One region of the Tardiphaga sp. 839_C3_N1_4 genome, then DNA from elsewhere that is predicted to be linked to it. Evidence: predicted binding sites of a transcription regulator. Region 1 holds the regulator's gene; each other region holds the start of a gene.

The links. Region 1 encodes PhoB, which activates phosphate uptake and scavenging genes when phosphate is short. Its sites were predicted from a motif close to TGTCATNNANCTGTCAT; they were not measured.
Region 2: the regulator PhoB is predicted to act here: its motif matches at 4,976-4,992, upstream of AB8A38_RS06350 (Orn/Lys/Arg decarboxylase N-terminal domain-containing protein).
Region 3: the regulator PhoB is predicted to act here: its motif matches at 4,543-4,559, upstream of phnF (phosphonate metabolism transcriptional regulator PhnF).

What each region holds. Positions count from the first base shown of each region.
Region 1 is NZ_JBPWQD010000001.1:3,644,678-3,652,408, reverse strand. It holds gene pstS (phosphate ABC transporter substrate-binding protein PstS) at 1-989, shown strand, start outside; gene pstC (phosphate ABC transporter permease subunit PstC) at 1,137-2,135, shown strand; gene pstA (phosphate ABC transporter permease PstA) at 2,137-2,982, shown strand; gene pstB (phosphate ABC transporter ATP-binding protein PstB) at 2,979-3,806, shown strand; gene phoU (phosphate signaling complex protein PhoU) at 3,835-4,548, shown strand; gene phoB (phosphate regulon transcriptional regulator PhoB) at 4,640-5,344, shown strand; gene AB8A38_RS17490 (GcrA family cell cycle regulator) at 5,540-6,049, opposite strand; gene AB8A38_RS17485 (aspartate aminotransferase family protein) at 6,496-7,731, shown strand, end outside.
Region 2 is NZ_JBPWQD010000001.1:1,254,815-1,262,545, reverse strand. It holds partial or broken gene AB8A38_RS06365 (ComEC/Rec2 family competence protein) at 1-941, shown strand, start outside; gene lexA (transcriptional repressor LexA) at 960-1,682, opposite strand; gene AB8A38_RS06355 (GNAT family N-acetyltransferase) at 1,984-2,553, opposite strand; gene AB8A38_RS06350 (Orn/Lys/Arg decarboxylase N-terminal domain-containing protein) at 2,575-4,932, opposite strand; gene AB8A38_RS06345 (molybdopterin molybdotransferase MoeA) at 5,088-6,296, opposite strand; gene AB8A38_RS06340 (hypothetical protein) at 6,396-6,695, shown strand; gene AB8A38_RS06335 (CbtB domain-containing protein) at 6,753-6,935, shown strand; gene AB8A38_RS06330 (CbtA family protein) at 6,939-7,664, shown strand; gene AB8A38_RS06325 (HAD-IA family hydrolase) at 7,661-7,731, opposite strand, start outside.
Region 3 is NZ_JBPWQD010000001.1:5,632,684-5,640,414, reverse strand. It holds gene phnL (phosphonate C-P lyase system protein PhnL) at 1-599, opposite strand, end outside; gene phnK (phosphonate C-P lyase system protein PhnK) at 607-1,431, opposite strand; gene AB8A38_RS27015 (alpha-D-ribose 1-methylphosphonate 5-phosphate C-P-lyase PhnJ) at 1,424-2,308, opposite strand; gene AB8A38_RS27010 (carbon-phosphorus lyase complex subunit PhnI) at 2,305-3,411, opposite strand; gene phnH (phosphonate C-P lyase system protein PhnH) at 3,414-4,022, opposite strand; gene phnG (phosphonate C-P lyase system protein PhnG) at 4,025-4,486, opposite strand; gene phnF (phosphonate metabolism transcriptional regulator PhnF) at 4,612-5,346, shown strand; gene AB8A38_RS26990 (nuclear transport factor 2 family protein) at 5,347-5,814, opposite strand; gene ybgC (tol-pal system-associated acyl-CoA thioesterase) at 5,896-6,342, opposite strand; gene AB8A38_RS26980 (UPF0182 family membrane protein) at 6,507-7,731, opposite strand, start outside.

The sequences.
Region 1 (7,731 bases):
TCGCTGCCGGCCTCGTTGCCGCCTCGACCTCGGCATTTGCCGCCGACATCACGGGTGCCGGCGCAACCTTCCCGTTCCCGGTCTATTCGAAGTGGGCCGACGCCTACAAGAAAGAGACTGGCAATGGTTTGAACTACCAGTCGATCGGTTCGGGCGCCGGCATCAAGCAGATCCAGGCCAAGACTGTGACCTTCGGCGCCACCGACGCGCCGCTCAAGGCTGAGCAGCTCGAGAAGGACGGCCTGGTTCAGTGGCCGATGGTGATGGGCGCGATCGTTCCCGTCGTGCATCTCGAAGGCATCGCCTCGGGCGAGCTCGTTCTCTCCGGCGAAGTGCTCGGCGACATCTATCTCGGCAAGGTCACCAAGTGGGACGACGCTGCCATCGCCAAGCTGAACCCGAAGCTGAAGCTGCCCTCGGCCGCCATCACCGTCGTTCGTCGTTCGGACGGTTCGGGCACCACCTTCAACTTCACCGACTATCTGTCGAAGGCCTCGGCTGACTGGAAGACCAAGGTCGGCACCGGTACCGCCGTCGAGTGGCCGGTTGGCGTTGGCGCCAAGGGCAACGAAGGCGTCGCGGGCAACGTAGGCCAGACCAAGAATGCCATCGGTTATGTTGAATATGCTTACGCCAAGCAGAACAAGCTGACCTATACCGGCATGGTCAACAAGGCTGGCAAGACCGTGCAGCCGACCGTCGCGGCCTTCCAGGCTGCTGCGTCGAACGCCGATTGGGCCAAGGCTCCTGGCTACTACGTGATCCTCACCGACCAGCCGGGCGAAACCTCGTGGCCGATCACTGCTGCGACCTTCATCCTGATGCACAAGGCTCCGACCGACAAGGCAGCCTCGGCTGAAGCGATCAAGTTCTTCAAGTGGTCGTTCGAGAAGGGCGCCAAGATGGCTGAAGAGCTCGATTACATTCCGATGCCGGAACCCGTCGTCAAGCTGATCGAAAAGACCTGGTCGGCTGACATCAAGAGCTGATCTGGTGTGTGGGCGGAGGAGAGGGGCATCTCTCCTCCGTCTGCTGCAGGGCTGAATTTCTTTCTTCTTCTCTTCTGACTTCGCGCCCTGACAAGCCCCTCCAGGGCAATGCGTTTTGGGGTATTGTAACAATTACAGGGGACTGGCGTGGCAGACATGGCCGTACAGAGCTCTTCGATGGACGCTGCCGGACCTTATGATCGTGCGAAGGCTTTGAATGCCTTCAAGACCGGGGACCAGGCGTTCTACTGGATCACCCGCATTTCGGCTCTGTCCGTTCTGTTTATCCTCGGCGGCATCATTCTGTCGCTCATCGTTGGTGCGTGGCCGGCGCTTCGAGAATTCGGCTTCTCGTTCCTGACGACGCAGCGCTGGGCCCCGTCGGCTGATCCGCCGGTCCTCGGTGCACTCGGTCCGATCTACGGCACGCTGATCACCTCGGTGATCGCGATGGCGATCGCCATCCCGGTCGGCATCGGCATCGCGATCTTCCTCACCGAACTGTGCCCGAACTGGCTGCGCCGCCCGATCGGCATGGCGGTCGAGCTTCTCGCCGGTATTCCCTCGATCATCTACGGCATGTGGGGCTTCTTCGTGCTCGGCCCGTTCCTCGCCAACCACGTGCAGCCGTTCATGATCAGCGCCTTCGAAGGCGTCCCGGTCCTTGGCGTGATCTTCGCCGGCCCGCCGTCCTATCTCTCGCTGTTCAACGCGTCGCTGATCCTCGCCATCATGGTGCTGCCCTTCATCACCTCGATCTCGGTTGACGTGTTCAAGACGGTGCCGCCGGTGCTCAAGGAAGCCGCTTACGGCGTCGGCTGCACCACCTGGGAAGTCGTCCGCAACGTCGTCATCCCCTATACCCGTGTTGGTGTGATCGGTGGCGTCATGCTGGCGCTCGGCCGTGCGCTCGGCGAAACGATGGCGGTGACCTTCATCATCGGCAACTCGTTCCGTATCACGGGCTCGATCTTCGGCCCGGGCACCACGATCTCGGCAGCGATCGCCAGCGAGTTCGCGGAGAGCGACGGTCTGCATCAATCGGGTCTGATCCTGCTCGGTCTCCTGCTGTTCGTGCTGACATTCTTCGTGCTCTCGGCAGCGCGTCTGATGCTGCTGCGTCTGGAAAAGAAGGCGGGCAACTAATATGAACCCGATTTACGCTTCACGCCGTCGCAACGACATGATCATCCGTGGGCTCTGCATGGGTGCCGCTCTCTTTGGCGTCACCTGGCTCGCGCTGATCCTGTTCACGCTGTTCTACAACGGTATCGCCGGCATCAGCCTGCAGATCTTCACCCAGAACACGCCGCCGCCCGGCTCCATGGAAGGCGGCCTGCTCAATGCCATCGTCGGTTCGATCATCATGACCGTCATCGGCGTCGGCATCGGCGCGCCGCTCGGCCTGTTTGCCGGCACCTATCTCGCGGAATACGGCAAGCACGACAAACTTACCTCGGTGATCCGCTTCATCAACGACGTGTTGCTGTCGGCCCCGTCCATCATCATCGGCCTGTTCGTTTATGGTGCGGTGGTGGTTCCGATGGGCGGCTTCTCGGCTCTCGCCGGTTCGCTTGCGCTCGCCGTGATCGTGATCCCCGTCGTGGTTCGCACCACTGAAGACATGCTTGGTCTCGTGCCGAACCCGCTGCGCGAAGCGGCCTCGGCGCTCGGCCTGCCGCGCTCCCTGGTCATCAAGCGGATCGCCTATCGTGCAGCCCGCGCCGGTCTCATCACCGGCGTGCTGCTGGCGACCGCACGTGTTGCCGGTGAAACGGCGCCGCTGCTGTTCACCGCGCTGAGCAACCAGTTCTTCAGCCTCGATCTCACCAAGACGATGGCCAACCTGCCGGTGACCATCAACAACTTCGTGCAGAGCCCCTACGAGTACTGGAAGCAGCTCGCCTGGAGCGGTGCCCTGATCATCACCTTGACCGTACTTGCCCTTAACATTGGCGCGCGCATTCTCGGCGCCGAGAGGACAGCAAAATGAGTGAGCTTTCTGTGTCGTCTGGCGTTCCTTCCGTCTCGATGCCGCCGCCGTCGGCCCTGCAGGGCGAGACCCGTCCCAAGGTCACCGTGCGCGACCTGAACTTCTACTATGGCGAACACCACGCCCTGAAGAAGATCAACCTGACGCTGATGGCGAACCGGGTGACTGCGTTCATCGGCCCGTCGGGCTGCGGCAAGTCCACGCTGCTGCGTATCTTCAACCGCATGTATGACCTGTATCCCGGCCAGCGCGCCGAAGGTCAGCTCATGCTCGACAACCAGAACATTCTGGATCCAAAGCTGGATCTCAACCTGCTGCGCGCCCGCGTCGGCATGGTGTTCCAGAAGCCGACCCCGTTCCCGATGACGATCTATGAAAACATCGCCTTCGGTATCCGCCTCTACGAGAAGATCTCCAAGTCGGAGATGGACGTGCGCGTCGAGAGGGCGCTGCGCGGCGGTGCACTCTGGAACGAAGTCAAGGACAAGCTCAACGCGTCGGGCCTCAGCCTGTCGGGTGGTCAGCAGCAGCGTCTGTGCATCGCGCGCACCATCGCGGTGCGGCCGGAAGTGATCCTGTTCGACGAGCCGTGCTCGGCGCTGGACCCGATCTCGACCGCGAAGATCGAGGAGCTGATCGACGAGTTGAAGGATCAGTACACGATCGCGATCGTGACCCATAACATGCAGCAAGCCGCCCGCGTCTCCGACAGCACGGCCTTCATGTATCTCGGCGAGTTGATCGAATTCGATCAGACCAACAAGATCTTCACGTCGCCGACCGATCGCCGCACCCAGGATTACATCACCGGCCGCTTCGGCTGACGCGACATACTCGCGGGAGGAATTTGAGATGGCTTTTGAACATACCACCAAGGCTTTCGACGACGATCTGCAGGAGCTGACCCGTCTCGTCGCCGAGATGGGTGGCCTCGCGGAACGGCAGATCGTCGAATCCGTCGACGCGCTGATCCGCCGGGACGTCGCGCTCGGTGCGCGCGTCGTCGCCACCGACGCCGAGATCGACCAGTTGCAGCGCACGATCGAAGAGCGCGCCGTGCTGACCATCGCCAAGCGCCAGCCGATGGCTGTCGATTTGCGCGAGATCGTCGGCGCGCTGCGCGTCGCCACCGATCTGGAACGCATCGGCGATCTCTCCAAGAATATCGGCAAGCGCGTCAATGCACTCGACAGCGACTTCCATCCGCTGAAGCTCATCCGCGGCCTCGAACACATGACCGACCTCGTGACCACCCAGGTCAAGGCCGTGCTCGACGCCTATGCCGCACACGATCTGCCCGCTGCGATGACGGTGTGGAAGGGCGACGAGGAAATCGACGCGATCTGCACCTCGCTGTTCCGCGAACTCCTGACCTATATGATGGAAGACCCGCGTAACATCTCGTTCTGTATCCACCTGATGTTCTGCGCCAAGAACATCGAGCGGATTGGTGACCACGCCACCAACATTGCGGAAACCGTGTTCTACATGATCGAGGGTCAGCAGATCCTCGACAAGCGCCCGAAGGGCGACATGACCACATTCGCGAATACGCCGACGGTCTGAAGCGTGATCCGGAAAAGCGGAAGCCAGTCTTCCGCAAGGATCATGACCTAAAGGCTTTTCGGACGTCACTGAGGATATTGACCATATGGCTGTGAATGCACGCATTCTGGTGGTGGAGGACGAGGAAGCCCTCACGACGCTTCTTCGCTACAACCTCGACGCCGAAGGCTATGATGTTGAAACCGTCGCGCGCGGCGACGATGCCGATACCCGTTTGAAGGAGCGGGTGCCGGATCTCGTGGTGCTCGACTGGATGCTGCCGGGCCTGTCCGGCATCGAACTGTGCCGCCGTCTGCGCGCACGGCCTGAAACCAAGGCATTGCCGATCATCATGCTGACGGCGCGGGGCGAAGAGAGCGAGCGCGTTCGCGGTCTCGCCACCGGTGCCGACGATTACATCGTCAAGCCGTTCTCCGTGCCGGAGCTCCTGGCCCGCGTGAAGGGCCTGCTCCGTCGTGCAGCTCCCGAGCGTCTCGCCACCGTCTTGGCGTTTGGCGACATCGAACTCGACCGTGACAAGCGCCGCGTCGTGCGGTCCAGCCGCCCGATCGATCTCGGTCCGACCGAATATCGCCTGCTGGAGTTCTTCCTGGAACATCCGGGCCGGGTGTTCAGCCGTGAGCAGTTGCTCGACAGCGTCTGGGGCCGCGACATCTATATCGACGAGCGCACCGTCGACGTGCATATCGGCCGCCTGCGCAAGCTGCTCAATCCCGCCGGTGAGCCCGATCCAATCCGCACCGTGCGCGGCGCCGGCTATGCGCTGGACGATCGCTTCGACAAGGCGGCGGAGTAATACTCCGCTATCGACAGTTATTCTCGTCATGGCCGGGCTTGTCCCGGCCATCCACGTCTTTGTGTTCGGCCAAGACGTGGATACCCGGCATTCGCCGGGCATGACGGCGGAGAGGTCTCCGCTCACAATTCCCCCAAAACGAAAAATGCCCGGCTCATCACCGGGCATTTTCATTTGGTTTAGATGCTTTCCAGCTCAGCGCGTCGGCTTTGGGACCGCGCGGCGGCGGTCGCTGGCCGGCTGATAGGCGATACGCGAGTGATGCGCGCAATAGGGGGCGCCGGCCAGGGCCTTGCCGCCGCAGAAATAGAAGTCCGCGCTCGACGGATCGCCGATCGGCCAATGGCAGGTGGCTTCGTTGAGTTCGACCAGCGACAGGCGTTGGCTGATCGGCACGATGTTGTCATAGGCGATCGGGTCGGGCTCGGCCTCGATCTCGTAATTATGGGCCAGCGCGGTATTGCCGCGCGCCATCGGGCGGGCGACGCGTACCATCTGCTGCGCCGGGCGCGCCTTGCGCTGCCGCGGAGCTGCCGAGGAGGGGCTCTTGGCACGACCGGACAGGCCAAGGCGGTGAACCTTGCCGATCACGGCGTTGCGGGTCACGTTACCGAGTTCCGCAGCGATCTGGCTGGCGGAAAGGCCGCCTTCCCAGAGTTTCTTCAACTGTTCGACGCGATCGTCGGTCCATGTCATTACCGTCATCGCCGTTTTCCCTTCGTGAGCGCCGGCCTGACCGGGCAGCGCTGCGAGTTGAGACTTCAAAAATCCCTGCGGTCAGAATCCTTTAGCGCTCACCGGGCGCGAATTTCGCGTCCGGCTGTTACGCCGCACTGGATGTGTCAAAAGGATCTACCGCCGCACGAGATGTCGTATCCGACGAGGCAAAAGCTACAATATGCCGTGACTCGCGCGCAAGAGTCGGGCATGCCGCGTCCACATGCTTCTGCAAGTAAAGCTGCAAAATCGGCTTTTTCTGCGACTCCGTGTGACTCGAAAGCCGCAGTGCGCGGTTGACAGTCTTCACAGCACACATAGAATAATGCCCACGTGCCGCCCGAGAAGGGCGGCACGTTTCGTTTCTAGGGTCCGTTGTTCGATTTCGCACAGTTGTCATCGACGCGGCCGCAGTCTTTTCGATCGGATCGGTTATGACCAGCAACGCAACGTCTTCGCCCCTCTCTCAGGCTCACTTGCTGCCTGTTTTCGCGCGTGCGGATGTCGCTTTCGAGCGCGGTGAAGGCGCGTGGCTGATTGGAACCGATGGCGAGCGCTATCTCGATTTCACCAGCGGCGTCGCCGTGAACGCACTTGGCCATGCGCACCCACATATGGTCGCCGCATTGCAGGAGCAGGCCACCAAGCTCTGGCACATGTCGAACCTGTTCAAGAGCCCGGACGGCGAGCGCCTCGCGGCCCGGCTGTGCGAACAGAGCTTTGCCGACTTCGTGTTCTTCGCCAATTCGGGTGCGGAAGCGATGGAATGCGCGATCAAGGTGACCCGGCACTATCATTTCTCCAAAGGCCATCCCGAGCGCACGCGCATTATCACCTTTGAAGGCGCGTTCCATGGCCGGACCCTCGGCACGCTCGCCGCGACCGGCGCTGCCAAATATCTCGAAGGCTACGGCACGCCGCTCGACGGCTTCGACCAGTTGCCGCTCGGCGATATCGAAGCCGTGAAGAAGGCGATCGGTCCGAACACCGCCGGCATTCTCATCGAGCCGCTGCAGGGTGAAGGTGGCGTGCGTGCGCCGAGCAACGCGTTCTTCGGCGCATTGCGCGAACTCTGCGACAAGAACGGCATTCTGCTGATCTTCGACGAAGTGCAGACCGGCATGGGCCGCACCGGCGAACTGTTCGCCTATCAGCGCATCGGCGTGACGCCTGATGTGATGTCGCTGGCCAAGGCGCTCGGCGGCGGCTTCCCGATCGGTGCGTGCCTCGTCACGGCGGAAGCGGCCGAAGGCATGGCGCCCGGCTCCCATGGTTCGACCTTCGGTGGCAATCCGCTGGCGGTCGCTGCCGCGAATTCTGTGCTCGATATCATGCTGAAGCCCGGTTTCTTCGACCATGTGAAGAAGATGTCGCTGCTGCTGAAACAGAAACTCGCGGGTGTGGTCGATGGCCATCCAGATGTGCTCAGCGAAGTGCGCGGCGAAGGTCTTCTCATCGGCCTCAAGGCGGTCGTGCCGGCCGGTGATCTCGTTGCAGCACTGCGTGACGCCAAGCTGTTGACGGTTGGCGCCGGCGATAATGTCGTGCGCTTCCTGCCGCCGCTGATCGTCAGCGAGTCCGAGATCGAGCAGGCCGTGCAACGGCTGGAACAGGCTTGCGTGGCCCTCGGCTCATCCGCCAAAGCATCTGCAAAGACGCAGGGAGCCGCG
Region 2 (7,731 bases), 2.4 Mb from region 1:
TGCTCGTGCTGGCCTCACTGGTCGCGGGCCTTGCCACCACGCCATACGCGGCGTTTCACTTTCATCGCGTCACGCCTTACGGCGTTCTCGCCAATCTCCTCGCGATGCCGGTGGTCTCGGCGCTGGTGATGCCGGCGGGCATTCTCGGTTTGGTGGCCATGCCGTTCGGCTTTGACGGTGTGTTCTGGCGGCTGATGGATGTCGGCATTCAGTGGATGATCGTGGTCACGCAATGGGTGGCAGCCTTGCCCGGCGCCATCGGCCGAATGCCGGTGTTCGGCACCGGACCGCTGATATCAGCCAGTATCGGCATCATCGTGCTGGGATTGCTGCGCACGCCGTTGCGCCTCGCAGGGCTTGGTGTGCTTGCACTCTCGATTGTCTGGGCGTTGCTGGTCAAGCAGCCGGATGTATTGATCTCGGGGGACGGTCGCAGCGTCGCGGTACGGGGCAGGGACGGGCACCTGCATGTGATGCGCGGCGCCAAGGATACATTTTTGCTGAAAGAGTGGCTCGCCGGCGATGCCGATGCGCGTCTGCCGACCGATGCCTCCGTCAGCCACGGTGTGTCCTGCGACCGCGACGGGTGCATCACGCCGCTGGCCGATGGCGCTCTGGTGGCGCTGGTTCTACAGCCTGACGCGTTCACCGACGATTGCGAGAAAGCGGCGCTCATCGTCACGACGCGACAGCCGCCGAGGGATTGCAGGGCGCTGGTGATCGATCAGGATCGCTTGCAACGAAATGGTGCGGTGAGCCTGCAGCGAACCGCGAACGGCTTTACCATCGATGCCGTGCGGCCACGGGGCCTGGACCGTCCGTGGTCGCGCGCAATTCCCGATGAGCCCCAGCACGATCTGATCCAGACCGGTCGTCCACCGCAAAACCGGCCGGTGGATGCGACGCCGGCGGAAACCGATCTTCAATCCGAAGATCAGTAATCCGCCGAGGCGATAGCCTCAGTAACGCCGATACAGGCCAATCAGCTTGCCCTGAATGCGCACCCGGTTGGGCGGCAGGATGCGGACTTCGTAAGCATCGTTGGCGGGCTCCAGCGCGATCGACGCGCCGCGGCGGCGGAAGCGCTTCAACGTGGCTTCCTCATCGTCGATCAGGGCCACCACGATGTCGCCGGTGTCGGCGCTTTCGTTGCGCTGGATCAACACGGTATCGCCGTCGAGAATGCCGGCGTCCTGCATGGAATCGCCGCGCACTTCGAGCGCATAATGTTCGCCGGAGCCGAGCATGTCGGCGGGCATGCTGATGGTGTGGCTGCGGGTCTGCAGCGCCTCGATCGGCGTACCGGCCGCGATCCGGCCCATGACCGGGATAGCAACCGTGCGGCCGTTGTCATCATCGCCGCTGTGGCTAGCGATGCTGGCGGCCGAACGCACCTTGCCAAGCGTGCCTTCGATGACGCTGGGCGTAAAGCCGCGGCGTCCGGTACCGCCGGTGACCGGCGCGCCGAGCTCTGGCAGCTTGATGACTTCGATGGCACGGGCGCGATTGGGTAGACGGCGTATGAAGCCGCGTTCTTCCAGCGCTGTGATCAGACGATGGATGCCGGACTTCGAGCGCAGGTCGAGCGCATCCTTCATCTCGTCGAAGGAGGGCGGGACGCCGGCTTCCTTCAACCGTTGATCGATGAATCGCAGGAGTTCGTATTGTTTGCGCGTGAGCATCTGAAGCCATCCTCAGTTGACGGTGTCGGCCGCCGCGTGCGTTTCAAAGGGCCTTCGAACAGTGAGCCTCAATCCAGAGACGATCGTTCGAAGATCGGTTGCGCGAGTTCGGGCACTCTCAAACTACTCAAAGCCACAGAATCTCGAAACAAATCATGAACGAACACTATATGTTCCATATGTGTTCTGCAATGCTTAATTTGCCGTCAACAGAACGCACGTTGAGGGAGGTTTGAGGAGGTTGTTCCTCACCAGTCGTCGATCCTCGACGGATACGGAAAATGCTTCCCGGTCGCCTGGGCTACGCAGACGTCATGCGCCCAACGGGCGGCGGCGGTGTCGTGGAGCCGGTCGCCAGCGAGCGCTGAACCATGATCGTGTCGGCCCAGCGGCCGGAGCGATAGGCGACGCCGGGCAGCAAGCCGACGCGGGCAAAGCCGAAGCTCTCATGAAGGCCGAGGGAGGCCGTGTTGTCGGCATCGATATAGCCGATGATCTGCCGGAAGCCGGCCGCCGCGCAGACGTCGATCAGTTCGCGCATCAACAGGCGGCCGATGCCTCGGCCGACATGTCCGTGGTGGATGTAGATCGAATGCTTGACCGTGTAGCGATAGGCCGGTCGCTTGCGGAACAGCACCACATAGGCGTAGCCCACGACCTCGCCGCCTTGCGTGGCGACGAGGTGCGGAAATCGCTTGCTGCGCAGATTCTTGCGCCGGTCTCTGAGATCGTCGGGCTGCGGCGTGTCGGCGTCGCTGACGCCTTCCTCGACGCCTTGCCGGATGTGCCGGCGATAGATCGCCAGCATGGCATCGACGTCGGTGTCGCGCGAGGGTCGTATGACGACCGGCTGTTCGAGTTCCGTTTGCAAATCAGGCTCCTTACGTGCTCCCTATTCGGAGACCACATAAGTGTAAAGTCGGATCCGGCCATTGGCGTCGACCTTGCGGTAGATGCCCTGGATTTCGACGTCGAAGCCCGGGAAGGTGTTGAAGCAGGTCTCAAACATCTTGAGGTAATCGATCATCGGCTTGGAGCGTTCGGTGAGCCGCTCGCCCGGCACGATCGTGGCGATGCCGGGCGGATAGACCACGAACGGCGTCGTCGCGACCCGCCCGAAGATCTCATCGATAGGGAGGTAGTCGACGTCGTTGCGCACCAGACAGCGCGCGGCATCATGGGGCGACATGGCGATCTCCGGCAAGTGATCGGCGGCGAACTGTTTGGTCTGGAGTTCGCTCACATTGGCCTCGCGGAAGAACCGGTGCATGTCGCCGCACAGATCCCGCAGGCGTATGCCCGCATAACGCGCCGGCCTGCGCCGCGCGAATTCCGGGATGACGTCTTCCAGCAGCGCGTTGTCGTCGTGTAGCTTCTTGAACGCCACGAGACCGCTGATCAGCGTGCCGGCCTTGCTGGCTTCCACGCCGGGCGTCAGCAGGAAGAGCAGCGAGTTGAGATCGTTCTTCTCGGGCACGATGCGGTTCTCGCGCAGGAACTGGGCCACCACCGGAGCAGGGATACCGTGATCGGCATAGGCGCCGGTGGTGCGATCGAAGCCGGGTGTCAGCACCGTCAGCTTGTTGGGATCGGTCATGGTGAAACCGGCTTCCATACCGGGGAAGCCATGCCAGGCGGCGTCAGGTGCAAGCTGCCAATAGGACGGATTGGTGGCGAGCTGGTCCGTGCCGACGCTTTCCCATGGCACGTTGTGAACAGCGCCTTCGCTGGATGCGTCTGGAATAGCGACGCGCTCGGGCACGAAGGGTTCGAAGAACCAGCGGCGCTCAGTGCGGGTTTCCTTCTCCTCGAATTCGCGGCGGACGGCGCGCATCTTCTTGCGCAGCTCGATGCCAAGCCGGATCGTGTCGTCCCACAACACTTCGCCGGAGCGGCCCTTCATCATCTGCGCGCCGACATCCAATGATGCGAACAGCGGGTAGAAGGGCGAGGTCGAGGCGTGCTGCATGAAGCTTTCGTTGAAGCGCCGATGCTCGACACGGCGCTTCTGCCCGCGGATATGCCGGTCCTTCATGTGGATCTGCGACGCCTGCGAGAAGCTCGCGAGCTGCTTGTGGGTCGACTGCGTCGCGATGATGCCCGGCGAATCCGGGCCGAGCTCCTTGAGCCCCATGGCGAAGCGGCCGGCATAGAGCGGGTGGAATTTCATGAAACCCGCCCACGCTTCGTCAAACAGGATGTAATCGCAGAGATGGCCGATGCGCGCGATGATCATCTCGGCGCTGTAGATGGTGCCGTCATAGGTGCATTGTTCGATCACTGCCACGCGAAACGGACGCTCGCGCTTCCAGGCATCTTTGTCGGTGACCAGCGGATTGATGCGGATGCACTCGCGCAGCGCGTCCTCGTCGAGCGCATCCCAGTTCATCGGCCCGATCAGGCCCCAGGGATTGCGCGTCGTCGGCACATAGATCGGCACACCGCCTGAAATCATCAATGCGCCGTGCAAAGCCGCCTTGTGGTTGTTGCGATCGAACAGCACGAGGTCGCCATCGGTGACCAAAGCCGATAGCGCGACCTTGTTGGAGGTCGAGGTGCCGTTGAGCACGAAGTAGGTTTTCTCCGCGCCAAAAATCTGCGCGGCTTCCTTCTGCGCCTGCAAAGCAGGGCCTTCATGGGTCAGCAGATCGCCGAGATCGAGCACCGAATTGTCGAGGTCGTCGCGGAACACCGCTTCGCCGAGATGTTCCATGAACACGCGGCCGATCGGGCTGCGGCTGTAGAACACGCCGCCATTGTGCCCGGGGCAGGTCCAGAGCTGGTTGCCTTCTTCGGCATAGTCGACCAGTGCGCCGAAGAAGGGCGTCTTCAGCGTCTCGGCATATTGCTTCAACCGGCTGATCAGGTTCTTGGCGATGAAGGGCGGGGTTTCTTCTGAGAGGAACACATAGCCGTCGATGAAATCGAGCACCTCGACCGGCACGTCTTCAAACCGCTTGCGACGGATCAGCAGGATGATGGGGAAATCGAGGCCGCGTTTACGCATCAGGTTGATCAGCGCCGCGGTCTTGCCTTCGAGGCCCTTCTTGCCCCAGTCGACCACCATGCAGCCGATCGCTGCGTCGGTCTGGACCGCGATCGTGGCGTCTTCGAGTTTGCGCGCCTTGACGACCTCGAAGCCGGAACGCTCGATCTCATCGACGATCTGATTGAGGCGAATGCCCTCAAGATCGTCGGCGTCGAATGTTGGCATCGCAAACAGGAAATTGAAGCGTTTGAAATAGTCCATTTGTCCACCGATCTTGTTTCGCTGCGATCTCTCGCTGCGTTACGTGACAATTCAGTGACTGAAACCGCGTTGAGGTATCTCAGTCAGGAAAAAGGTTTGGAAGCATGCCGCAGGTGAGAGTTCCGAACGCGGCGTCGTTCTATGAGGGGGCGCCGCTAGGTTGGCAGTCGAATGATGGCGCATGAATCGCCGGCAGCCGCGGCCGGCGCGAATGGCTTGCGGATCAGAAGTCCTTCGGCAACAGCCAGATTTCCCAGCAGCGACGAGTCCTGTTTCATCACTGGCGTCGCCACAACGGTGCCGTCGCCACGGGTTTCCAGACGCGTGCGCAGGTAATCCTCGCGCTGGTCGTTGGCGGCGAGGTCGCGGCCGAGCACCGCGGGTTCGAGCGTGTGAGCGACCTCGTTTCGGCCGGATAGCGCGCGCAGCAGCGGCACCATGAACAGGAAGCCGCAGACATAGGACGAGACGGGATTGCCGGGCAGGCCGATGACGCGCATGCCCTGGCGGCGTCCGTGCATCATCGGTTTGCCGGGCCGCATGGCGATGCGCCAGAACGCCATCTCGACGCCGGCATTGATCAGGGATTGCTGCACGAGGTCATGATCACCGACTGACGCGCCGCCGGTGGTGATCAGCAGGTCGGCGTTCAGATCGATCGCGTGCTGAATGGCTGACATGGTCGCCTCCAGCGTGTCGATGGCGATACCGAGATCGATCACCTCGGCGCCTTCGGCCCGGGCCAGCGCACGCAGCGCGAAGCCATTGGAGAGCACGATCTGGCCGGGGCCGGGGACCGCACCGGGCATGACCAGTTCGTCGCCGGTGGCGAGCACGGCAACGACCGGCCGTCGCCGCACGGGCAGTGACGGATGGTTCATGCCGGCGGCAAGCGCCAGATCGCGGTCGGTGAGGCGGGTGCCGGCGCGGAGCAGGACATCACCTTCGTTGAAATCGACGCCGGCCGGGCGGATATGCTTGCCGGAAATCGCGGCCTCGTTGATCCCGACGATATCGCCATCCCGCGCGGTGTCTTCCTGGATCACCACGGCGTCGGCGCCAGCGGGCAACACGCCGCCGGTGAAGATCCGCAGGACTTCGCCGGTCTGCAGCGGACGGTCGAACGGCTTGCCTGCGGCGATCTCGCCGATCACGCGGAGCTTGGCGCCCAAAGTCGCATCGGCGGCGCGCACCGCATAGCCGTCCATCGCTGACATCGGCTCCGGTGGCTGCGTGCGCAGCGAAGCGATGTCGCGGGCAAGCACGCGGTGGAACGCGTCTTCCAGCGGCACCATCTCCTCAGGCAGCGCATCGGCGCTCGCGAGAATCGCGGCCATGGCATCGGTAACCGGCATCAGGGCCATCGCGGGGATCTCCGGCAGTGTGGGCGCCCGTCATAGCGGAGAGCGGGAGCGGACGCAAAACCAGAGCCGCTTTGGCAGGGCAGGGAAACACGATAGACATTGGCGATCATGACCGACAACCACGCCGCAACCGACGATGAAGCGCCCGTCTGGCGGGCCGATGTCGATGCGCTGGCATTCCGGCCGTCCAGCCATCGCGGGCTGTGCATGGTGCACCGTCATGCGTTCCGGACGCTGCTCCGACGCTACCCGTCGCCGGAGGACTGCGCGGCCTATTTTCAAGACCACAGAGCGGTGTTCCAGGCGGCGGCCAGTGTCAAACTCGCGCAGGCCTCGGTGGCGGCGGATGCGAATTTTCATCTGACCAGCCGCGATCTCGCCCGCGCGATGCAAAATTAACGGTCGCGCCGCGTGGGCAACTCGGCTAAATTGCCCCTCTATTTCGTGAGGATTCCGATGCAACAGACCCAGACCGCCCAGATCTCCGCCGTTACCACCGACGTCAATGTCGTCGTGCAGGCCGTTCTGGCCATGGCGCTCGGTCTGTTCATCGTCGGTGTGGTCGGCTTCTCGCATATCAGCGCCGTCCACAATGCGGCCCACGACACGCGCCACGCCAACGCATTCCCCTGCCACTGAGACATGTCCGTTTTCAGGTCGATCGTTTTCTCGGCAGCGCTGGCTGGCGTGATCACTGGCGCTGCCATCACCGGCGCCCAGATGGTCGGGACCATTCCCCTGATCCAGAAAAGCGAAGTTTATGAGCGCAAGGCGGAAGCTCCTGCTGCTTCTGCGCCGACGGCTGCCGCGCAGCCCGCCCATATGCACGACCATGGCGCCGCCGCCTATAGTCATGAGGCCGAATGGGAGCCTGCCGAGGGCTTGCAGCGCAATGCCTTCACTACGGGCGCCAATATCCTGACGGCCATCGGCTTCGCGTTGCTGCTGGCCGGCATCTTCGCGCTGCGCGGCCGGGCCGTGAGCTGGCGGGAAGGGCTGTTCTGGGGTCTCGGCGGTTTCGTTGTCTTCACGGCGGCGCCCGGCCTCGGCCTGCCGCCGGAGCTGCCTGGAATGCCTGTCGCCGACCTCACACTGCGTCAGACTTGGTGGATCGGCACCGCCTGCGCCACCGCAGCCGGGCTCGGCCTGCTGGTGTTCCGCAAGGCGTCATGGGCCGCCATTCTCGGCCTCGGCCTGATCGTGCTGCCGCATCTGATCGGAGCCCCGCAGGCACCGGCTGGCCATACGGATGTCCCCGAAGCGCTGTCGCACAGTTTCGTGGTTGCGGCGGTCCTGACCAGCCTGCTGTTCTGGGCACTGCTCGGCGTGCTCACCAGCATCGCCTTCCAGCGCATCTCGCGGACCTAAAGCCCGAGTGCCTTGAGCGCCTCGGCGACCGATGTCGGCGAGGTCACATGCACCGCCTGCAATCCGC
Region 3 (7,731 bases), 2.0 Mb from region 1:
CGTTTTTTCTCGGCGACCAGCTCGACGACCACGGCTCGGTTGGCGGCATCGAGCGACGCAGTCGGTTCGTCCAGCAACAGGATTGGCAGATCGGAGATAAAGCCACGCGCGATATTGACGCGCTGCTGCTCACCGCCGGAAAAAGTCGAGGGCGGCAGCTTCCACAGCCGCTCGGGAATGTTGAGGCGCTTAAGCAACGCACCGGCCCGCGCACGGGCCTCCTCGCGCGTTGCGCCGGCAGCGAGCAGCGGCTCGGCCACAACATCGATGGCGGCCACACGCGGCACCGCGCGCAGAAACTGGCTGACATAGCCGACGGTGTCGCGGCGCACATTCAGCATCTGCCGCGGCTCGGCGGTGGCGATATCGATGACATCACCGTTGTGGCGCACTCCGATGGTGCCGCCGTCACAACGATAATTGCCGAAGATCATCTTCAGGATCGACGATTTGCCGGCGCCGGAGGGGCCGGACAGCACGACGCATTCGCCAGGCGCGACATGGAACGACACGTTGCGCACCACAGGCAGGCGGATGCCGTCCTGCAGGTGCATCACGAAGGTCTTTTCGGCGTTGCGGATATCGATCATCGGAATCATGTTGACCTCACGCCGGCAGGATCGAGGAAACGAGCAGTTGCGTATAGGGCTCGCGGGGGTCGTCGAGCACCTGATCGGTCAGTCCGGTCTCAATTACGCGTCCACCCTGCATCACCATCACGCGATGCGACAGCAGCCGCGCCACCGCGAGATCATGCGTCACGACGATGGCCGAGAGGCCAAGCTCGCTGACCAGCGTGCGCATCATGTCCAGCAAACGCGCCTGCACAGAGACATCGAGGCCACCGGTCGGCTCGTCCATGAAGACCAGACGCGGTTCGGTGACGAGGTTGCGCGCGATCTGCAGCCGCTGCCGCATGCCGCCCGAATAGGTCCGCGGTGCATCGTCGATACGCTCGGGCGAAATTTCCACGCGCTCGAGCCACGAGGTCGCGGTATCACGAATCTTGCCGTAGTGGTTCTGGCCCACGGCCATCAGCCGCTCGCCGACGTTGGCGCCGGCCGAGACCGCCATGCGCAAACCCATCGCAGGATCCTGATGCACGAAGCCCCAGTCGGTGCGAAACAGGAAGCGGCGCTCGGCTTCGCCCATCGCCGCGAGATCGCGGGTCACGCCGTCGCGCATCCGGTAGGAGACGCTGCCGGCGGTCGGCGCTAACTGGGCGGAGAGAATCTGCAGCAGTGTCGATTTGCCGGACCCGGACTCGCCGACGATGGCCAGCACTTCGCCGGAATAGAGTTCGAACGACACGTCGCGACATGCCGCAAGACGGCCATAAGATTTTCCCAGGTTTGCCGCAACTAGCAATGGCTCGTCGCTGGCCGGCACCGGCGCAGCGCGTTGAGTTGAATTCGCTGTCACATCAAGCATTTGCGCTCTCCGCATAGGGCGCAGCATTTTCGCTGCCGCGATGCCCCTGTGATTGCCGCGTTTCGCAATAATCGGTGTCGGAGCAGACGAACATCCGGCTGCCCTTGTTGTCGGTGACGATCTCGTCGAGATAGGAATCCCCGGCGTTGCACAGCGCGCAGCAGGCCTTGTGCTTGTAGGGCTCGAATGGATGATCCTCGAAATCCAGCGACACAACCGATGTGTAAGGCGGGATCGCATAGATCCGCTTCTCGCGGCCGGCGCCGAACAGCTGCAGCGCCACGCAATTGTCCATCTTCGGATTGTCGAATTTCGGCGTCGGCGACGGATCCATCACATAGCGCGCATTGACCTTCACCGGATAGGCATAGGACGTCGCGATATGGCCGAAGCGCGCGATATCCTCATAGAGCTTCACATGCATCAGCCCGTATTCGGCGAGCGCATGCATGCGCCGCGTTTCGGTCTCGCGCGGCTCGAGATAGCGTAGCGGCTCCGGGATCGGCACCTGATAGACCAGCACCTGATGCGCCTGCAGCGTCGCTTCGGGAATGCGGTGCCGGGTCTGGATCACCGTCGCATCGCCCGTGCTCGTGGTCACCGCAACGCCGGCAGTTTTCTCGAAGAACTTGCGGATCGAGATCGCATTGGTCGTATCGTCGGAGCCCTGATCGATCACCTTGAGCTTGTCGATGGGGCCGAGGATCGCCGCCGTGACCTGCACGCCGCCGGTGCCCCAACCGTAAGGCATCGGCATTTCCCGGCTGGCGAACGGCACCTGATAGCCGGGGATCGCAATGGCCTTGAGAATGGCGCGGCGGATCATCCGCTTGGTCTGCTCGTCGAGATAAGCGAAATTATATGTCGGCGCGTTCATTCCGCGGCCTCCTGAAGAGCAACTGGCGTCTCGTTGGCGTCGGCGAATTCCTTGCGCAGCTTGCGGAGTAGGCCGAGCTCGGACTGGAAGTCGACGTAATGCGGCAGCTTCAGATGCTCGACGAAGCCGGTCGCCTGCACATTGTCGGAATGCGACATGACGAATTCCTCGTCCTGTGCTGGCGCCTTGATGTCCTCGCCAAGCTCGCGCGCGCGCAGCGTGCGGTCGACCAGTGCCATCGACATCACCTTGCGTTCGCTCTGGCCGAAAGCGAGGCCATAGCCGCGCGTGAAACACGGCGCCTCGGTATCCGAGCCCTTGAACTGATTGACCATCTGGCATTCGGTCAGCGTGATCGATCCCAGCGGCACCGCGAAGCCAACATCCTCGGCCATGAATTCAACCTCGACCTCGCCGAGGCGGATTTCACCTGCGAAAGGATGGTTGCGGCCATAGCCGCGCTGCGATGAATAGCCGAGCGACAGAAGAAAGCCTTCATCGGCCCGCGCGAGATTCTGCAAGCGCAGATCACGGTCTGCCGGGAAGCTCAGCGCGTCGCGCGTGAGATCGCCGACAGGCTTTTCGGGATCTTCTGCGGGCGAGGCTTCGATCAGGCCGTCGCGGCCAAGAATATCGGTGACGCGCGGCATCACACCCGGCTCTACATCGGTCATGGCCGGCTGCTCGGGCGAGGATTCGCCGGTCAGCACCGGATCGAGCAAACGATGCGTATAGTCGAAGGTCGGGCCAAGCACCTGGCCGCCCGGCATGTCCTTGAAGGTCGAGGAGACGCGGCGACGCACCTGCATCTGCGACGTATCGACGGGCTCACTCGAACCGAACCGCGGCAGCGTCGCGCGGAAGGCGCGCAGCAGGAAGATCGCCTCGATCATGTCACCGCGTGCCTGCTTGATGGCCAGCGCCGCGAGCTCGCGGTCATAGAGCGAGCCTTCGGTCATCACGCGATCGACGGCGAGACCGAGCTGATTGGAGATCTGCGCCAGCGATATTTCCGGCACGTCGCGATCGCCGCGGCGTTCATGAGCGAGCAGACGATGCGCATTCTCGATGGCGCGTTCGCCACCCTTGACGGCGACATACATGCTCAGCCCTCCTTCGCGACAAGACGCGTGGTACGCGGTAGCGCGACAATGGATTCGCCGGACACCAGCACGAGGTCGATGCCGCGGGGAAACAGCGAGGCATTCAGCGCAAGGCGATCTAGCAGATCCGGCACGCCGATCGCAGCACGCAGGATTGTGGCACCATCGATACCGGGGCCGCGCAGCTCATAGGCAGGGCCTTCAGTCAGGCTCGCCACCTGCAGAATGATCGTGGTGGAGCGATCCGGATATTCGCCGGTGCCGAAGGCGAAGTGCTCGAAGGACGGCAGCGCGGCAGCATCAGCCACCACGGCGAAGGCACACACGGCGGGATCGGCGATGACCGGCGCGCTGGTGTGAAACTTGATCCACTTGGCAACATCCATCGTCGCCGCCAACTTGCTATCGAGCCACACCGGCGTGTCCTGATCGAACAGCGTGAGCGCGATAGCGGCCGCGCCGCGCATCATCGGCGCAGGTACGCCCGAAACAGCCTGAATCCGCTGCACGGTGCCGGGACGCGCCATCGCATCCATCACCGAACGGAAGGTCGATTGCGCTGCGAGGACCTTATCCGCGAAACCGGCCGGCATTTCCGCAACTGTCGTCATGATCAGCCCTCCCCGCGCACGAGCGTGTAGAAATCGACTTTGGTCGCTGCGGTCTCTGCGGCCTTCCGCTTGACATCGGCGACGACGCGCGCACGCAGCGGCGTCAGCACCTTGCTCTCGACAGCATCTGAAAATTCACTGGTCTGGATGAGTGCATCGCAGAGCGCGATCAGGTGCGCCTTCGCGCCGTCACGGCCCAGTGTGTAGCCGAAGCCGACCTCACCGCTGGCAAGCCGTACAGCGGCACGCGACACGGTCGCTTCGCCGAGATTGAATGGCGCGCCATCGCCGCCGATCCGGCCGCGCAGCATCACTAGGCCGTTCTCCGGCTGACGCAGTTGTTCATGGGCGGGAACAGCCACTGCATCGAGATAACCGGCGATATCCGCCGTGGCGCAGTGCCCAAGCACCCCCATCGCCTCACGGCGTCGGGCCTGCTGGTGGTTCAGGGAGGATGAAGTCATGTCACCGTCGCTCAACAAGTTGTATGATTTACTAGACAACTTTATAGGCGGAGGCAATGACCGTTTCGTGACAGCGGCACGATTTTTCGCTAATGCGTGGTCGACATCATTCCGGGACCGATTTTGTGACCATTCAGGACAAGCCAACAGGCGTGGCACTTTGGCGGCATGTGGCCGACGGCATCGAGCGCGGCATTGCAGATGGCCGCTATGGTGCTGGCGAAAAGCTGCCCGGCGAGACTGAACTGGCTGACATCTACCGCGTCAATCGCCACACCGTGCGCCGCGCCCTCGCGACCCTGGCCGAACGCGGCCTGGTGCGCGCCGAGCGCGGCAGCGGCACCTATGTGGAATCGCCAAAGCTTGCATATCCCCTGCGATCACGCACGCGCTTCTCGGAAATTGCCGGTGCCGGCGGGCGCGAGCCGCAAGCGCAATTGATCGGAGCCTGGGACGATGTGGCAACACGCGATCTCGCAAGGCAGCTTGGCCTCAAAGCCGGCGCTCCGCTGATCCGCATTGAAGCCTTGCGGTTGGCGGACAAGACGCCGATCTGCGTCGGCACCAACTGGCTGTCGGCCGAACGCTTTCCCGATTTCGGCAAGGTCTATGAGCGCGTGCGCTCGATGACTAAGGCCCTGGCGCATTACGGCATCAAGGACTATCGCCGCGCCTCGACGAAGGTCACCGCGGGGATCATCGACGCGACCGATGCGACACGGCTTGGTGTCGCACTCGGGCGTCCGATCTTGATTGTCGATTCCATCGATGTGGATGCCGACGGCACGCCGCTCAGCGCTACGCATTCGCGCTTCGTCGCCGAGCGCGTCGAATTCGTGGTCGATAGCGGTTCGCTTTAGTTAGAACGGGTCGGTGCCGAGACCCGGCACATCGGCCGGACGCGGCCCCGGCGCCGGCCACAGGAAACGGCGATCCTTCTCAGCAATGGCCACATCGTTGATGCTCGCCTCGCGGCGGCGCATCAGGCCGGCCTCGTCAAACTCCCATTGCTCATTGCCATAGGAGCGATGCCAGTTGCCCGCGTCGTTATGCCATTCATATTGAAAGCGCACGGCAATGTGATTGCCGTCGAACGCCCACAAATCCTTGATCAGCCGATATTCGTGCTCCTTTGCCCATTTACGGGTGAGGAATTCGACGATCGCCGGGCGCCCCTGAAAGAACTCGCCGCGATTGCGCCAGGTCGAGTCCTCGGTATAGGCGAGCGACACTTTCACCGGATCGCGTGAATTCCAGGCATCCTCGGCCATGCGGGCCTTCTGGGCGGCGGTCTCTCGGGTGAAGGGCGGAAACGGTGGACGCGACATGGGACCCTCGGCTTTGCGATATGCCAAGATTGTAGCCTTGCCGCATGCGGAGTCGATGCCGTTTCACCTATGGGGCGATTGCTAAATCTGATCGGCCTTCATGGCGATCCGCAGCGCCTTCGGAATCGGCTTGGCGCGGCCGCCGGACACGAAGGCCACCTTGACCTTGGCCTCAAGCAGCAACTCATCGCCGCGGCGCACTTCCTGCCCGAGCAGGATCGAAGCGCCCCTCACCTCTTGTGGAACCGTGACGACGTCAAGCAGATCGTCCAGGACTGCCGGTTTTAGAAAATCAATTTTCATCGAACGAACAACGAAGGCAAAGCCGGGCGTATCCTCTCGCGCTTCTTTCAGCAGCTCTTGTTGACTCGTTCCGAGCAAACGCAAGTAATTCGTTCTGCCGCGTTCCATGAAACGCAGAAAGTTTGCGTGATAAACAATCTGGCCGGCGTCAGTATCTTCGAAATAAACGCGGACCCGCATATGATGACGACCGTCGCGAATTTCGCCATCAAGAGAGGCTGACACGGGGAGATTCCTCTTATCACACTTCGGAGAGTAACCGTCTTGCACAGAGGCACCTTCCTCAGCAAGTGCCAATCGCTTTGGGCTTGAACCTTGCTTGGGATGCACCTGGAATCTTGGTTGCGGGACGCGCATCTCTTTGCCGAATGACAATTAGCCGGCGTTGGTCAGTGTCCGGCCGATTCCCGGCTCATTTTCTCCAAAAGACCGCGCATCGCGTCGATCTGCAGGCCGAAGCCTGCCCAATCCCCAGACCTCAACAGCTTCATTGCCTCGTTATAGCGATCAAGCGCCTCCTGCGCCCTGTTTTCCGCAGGGCTCGCACGTGGCATTTCCGTTGCAGCACCCAGCGATGCCGGCGACGCGTTAGTTTCGATGAAAAGCGCGGACAAGGCCTCGGCAAGCGTCTCTTTCATGACGACATGCTCGCCGTAGGCGGCGATCACGCGCTTGAGCTCGGGCAAGTGTCCGTGGACCGCACGCAGGTACAGCGGCGACACGTACAGGATCGAATTTTCGATCGGGATCACCAGCAGGTTTCCGCGGATCACCCGTGAACCCATCTGGTTCCACAACGATATTTGCTGGGAGATCTCCGTGTTCTGATGAATGCGCGCCTCGATCTGGAACGGTCCGTAGACGAGCTTCTCCTTGGGAAATTCGTAGACGATTAATTTTCCATAGTCTGGAGCGTCGCAGCGCGCTGCCAGCCATGCGATCATGTTGTCGCGTCGGCTGGGCACCATGGGGATCATGATAAAGAACTCGGCCTGGGTTTCTCCGGGCAGCCGCATCACGATGTAGTAAGGAACCATCGGCGCGACGCCGTCGCCGGCTGGCTGGCGCGGAAACTGCCAAAGATCCTCTCGGTTATAGAAAACGTCGGCAGATGCCATGTGATAGGTCTGGTAAAGCTGCGCCTGAATCAGGAAGAGGTCCTCTGGATAGCGAATGTGCTTTTGCAGATCGGACGGCATAGCTGCAAACGGCTTGAATAGCCCCGGAAAGATTCGCTGGTAGGTGGCCGCGATCGGGTCCGCCTGGTCCATCAGATAAAAGTCGACACTGCCGTTATAGGCGTCGACGACGGCCTTCACGGAATTGCGGATGTAGTTCAGATTGCGGCCTGGCGCAGGCTGAGCTGAGGGAAAATAGTCGCTGGTTGTATAGGCGTCCTGGATCCAGAACATCCGCCCCTCGCTGACGACCAGATAGGGATCGTGGTCGAGGCTGAGGAACGGGGCGATCGTGCGTAGCCGTTCCCCAATATTGCGCCGGATCATGATCCGGCTGTCGTCGGTGATGTAGCTGGAGAGCAGCAGGTTCATATCGTTGAAGTGGTGAGCGAAGATGATTTTTCGCACCATCCCCGTCAGCGGTATGCCACCGGAA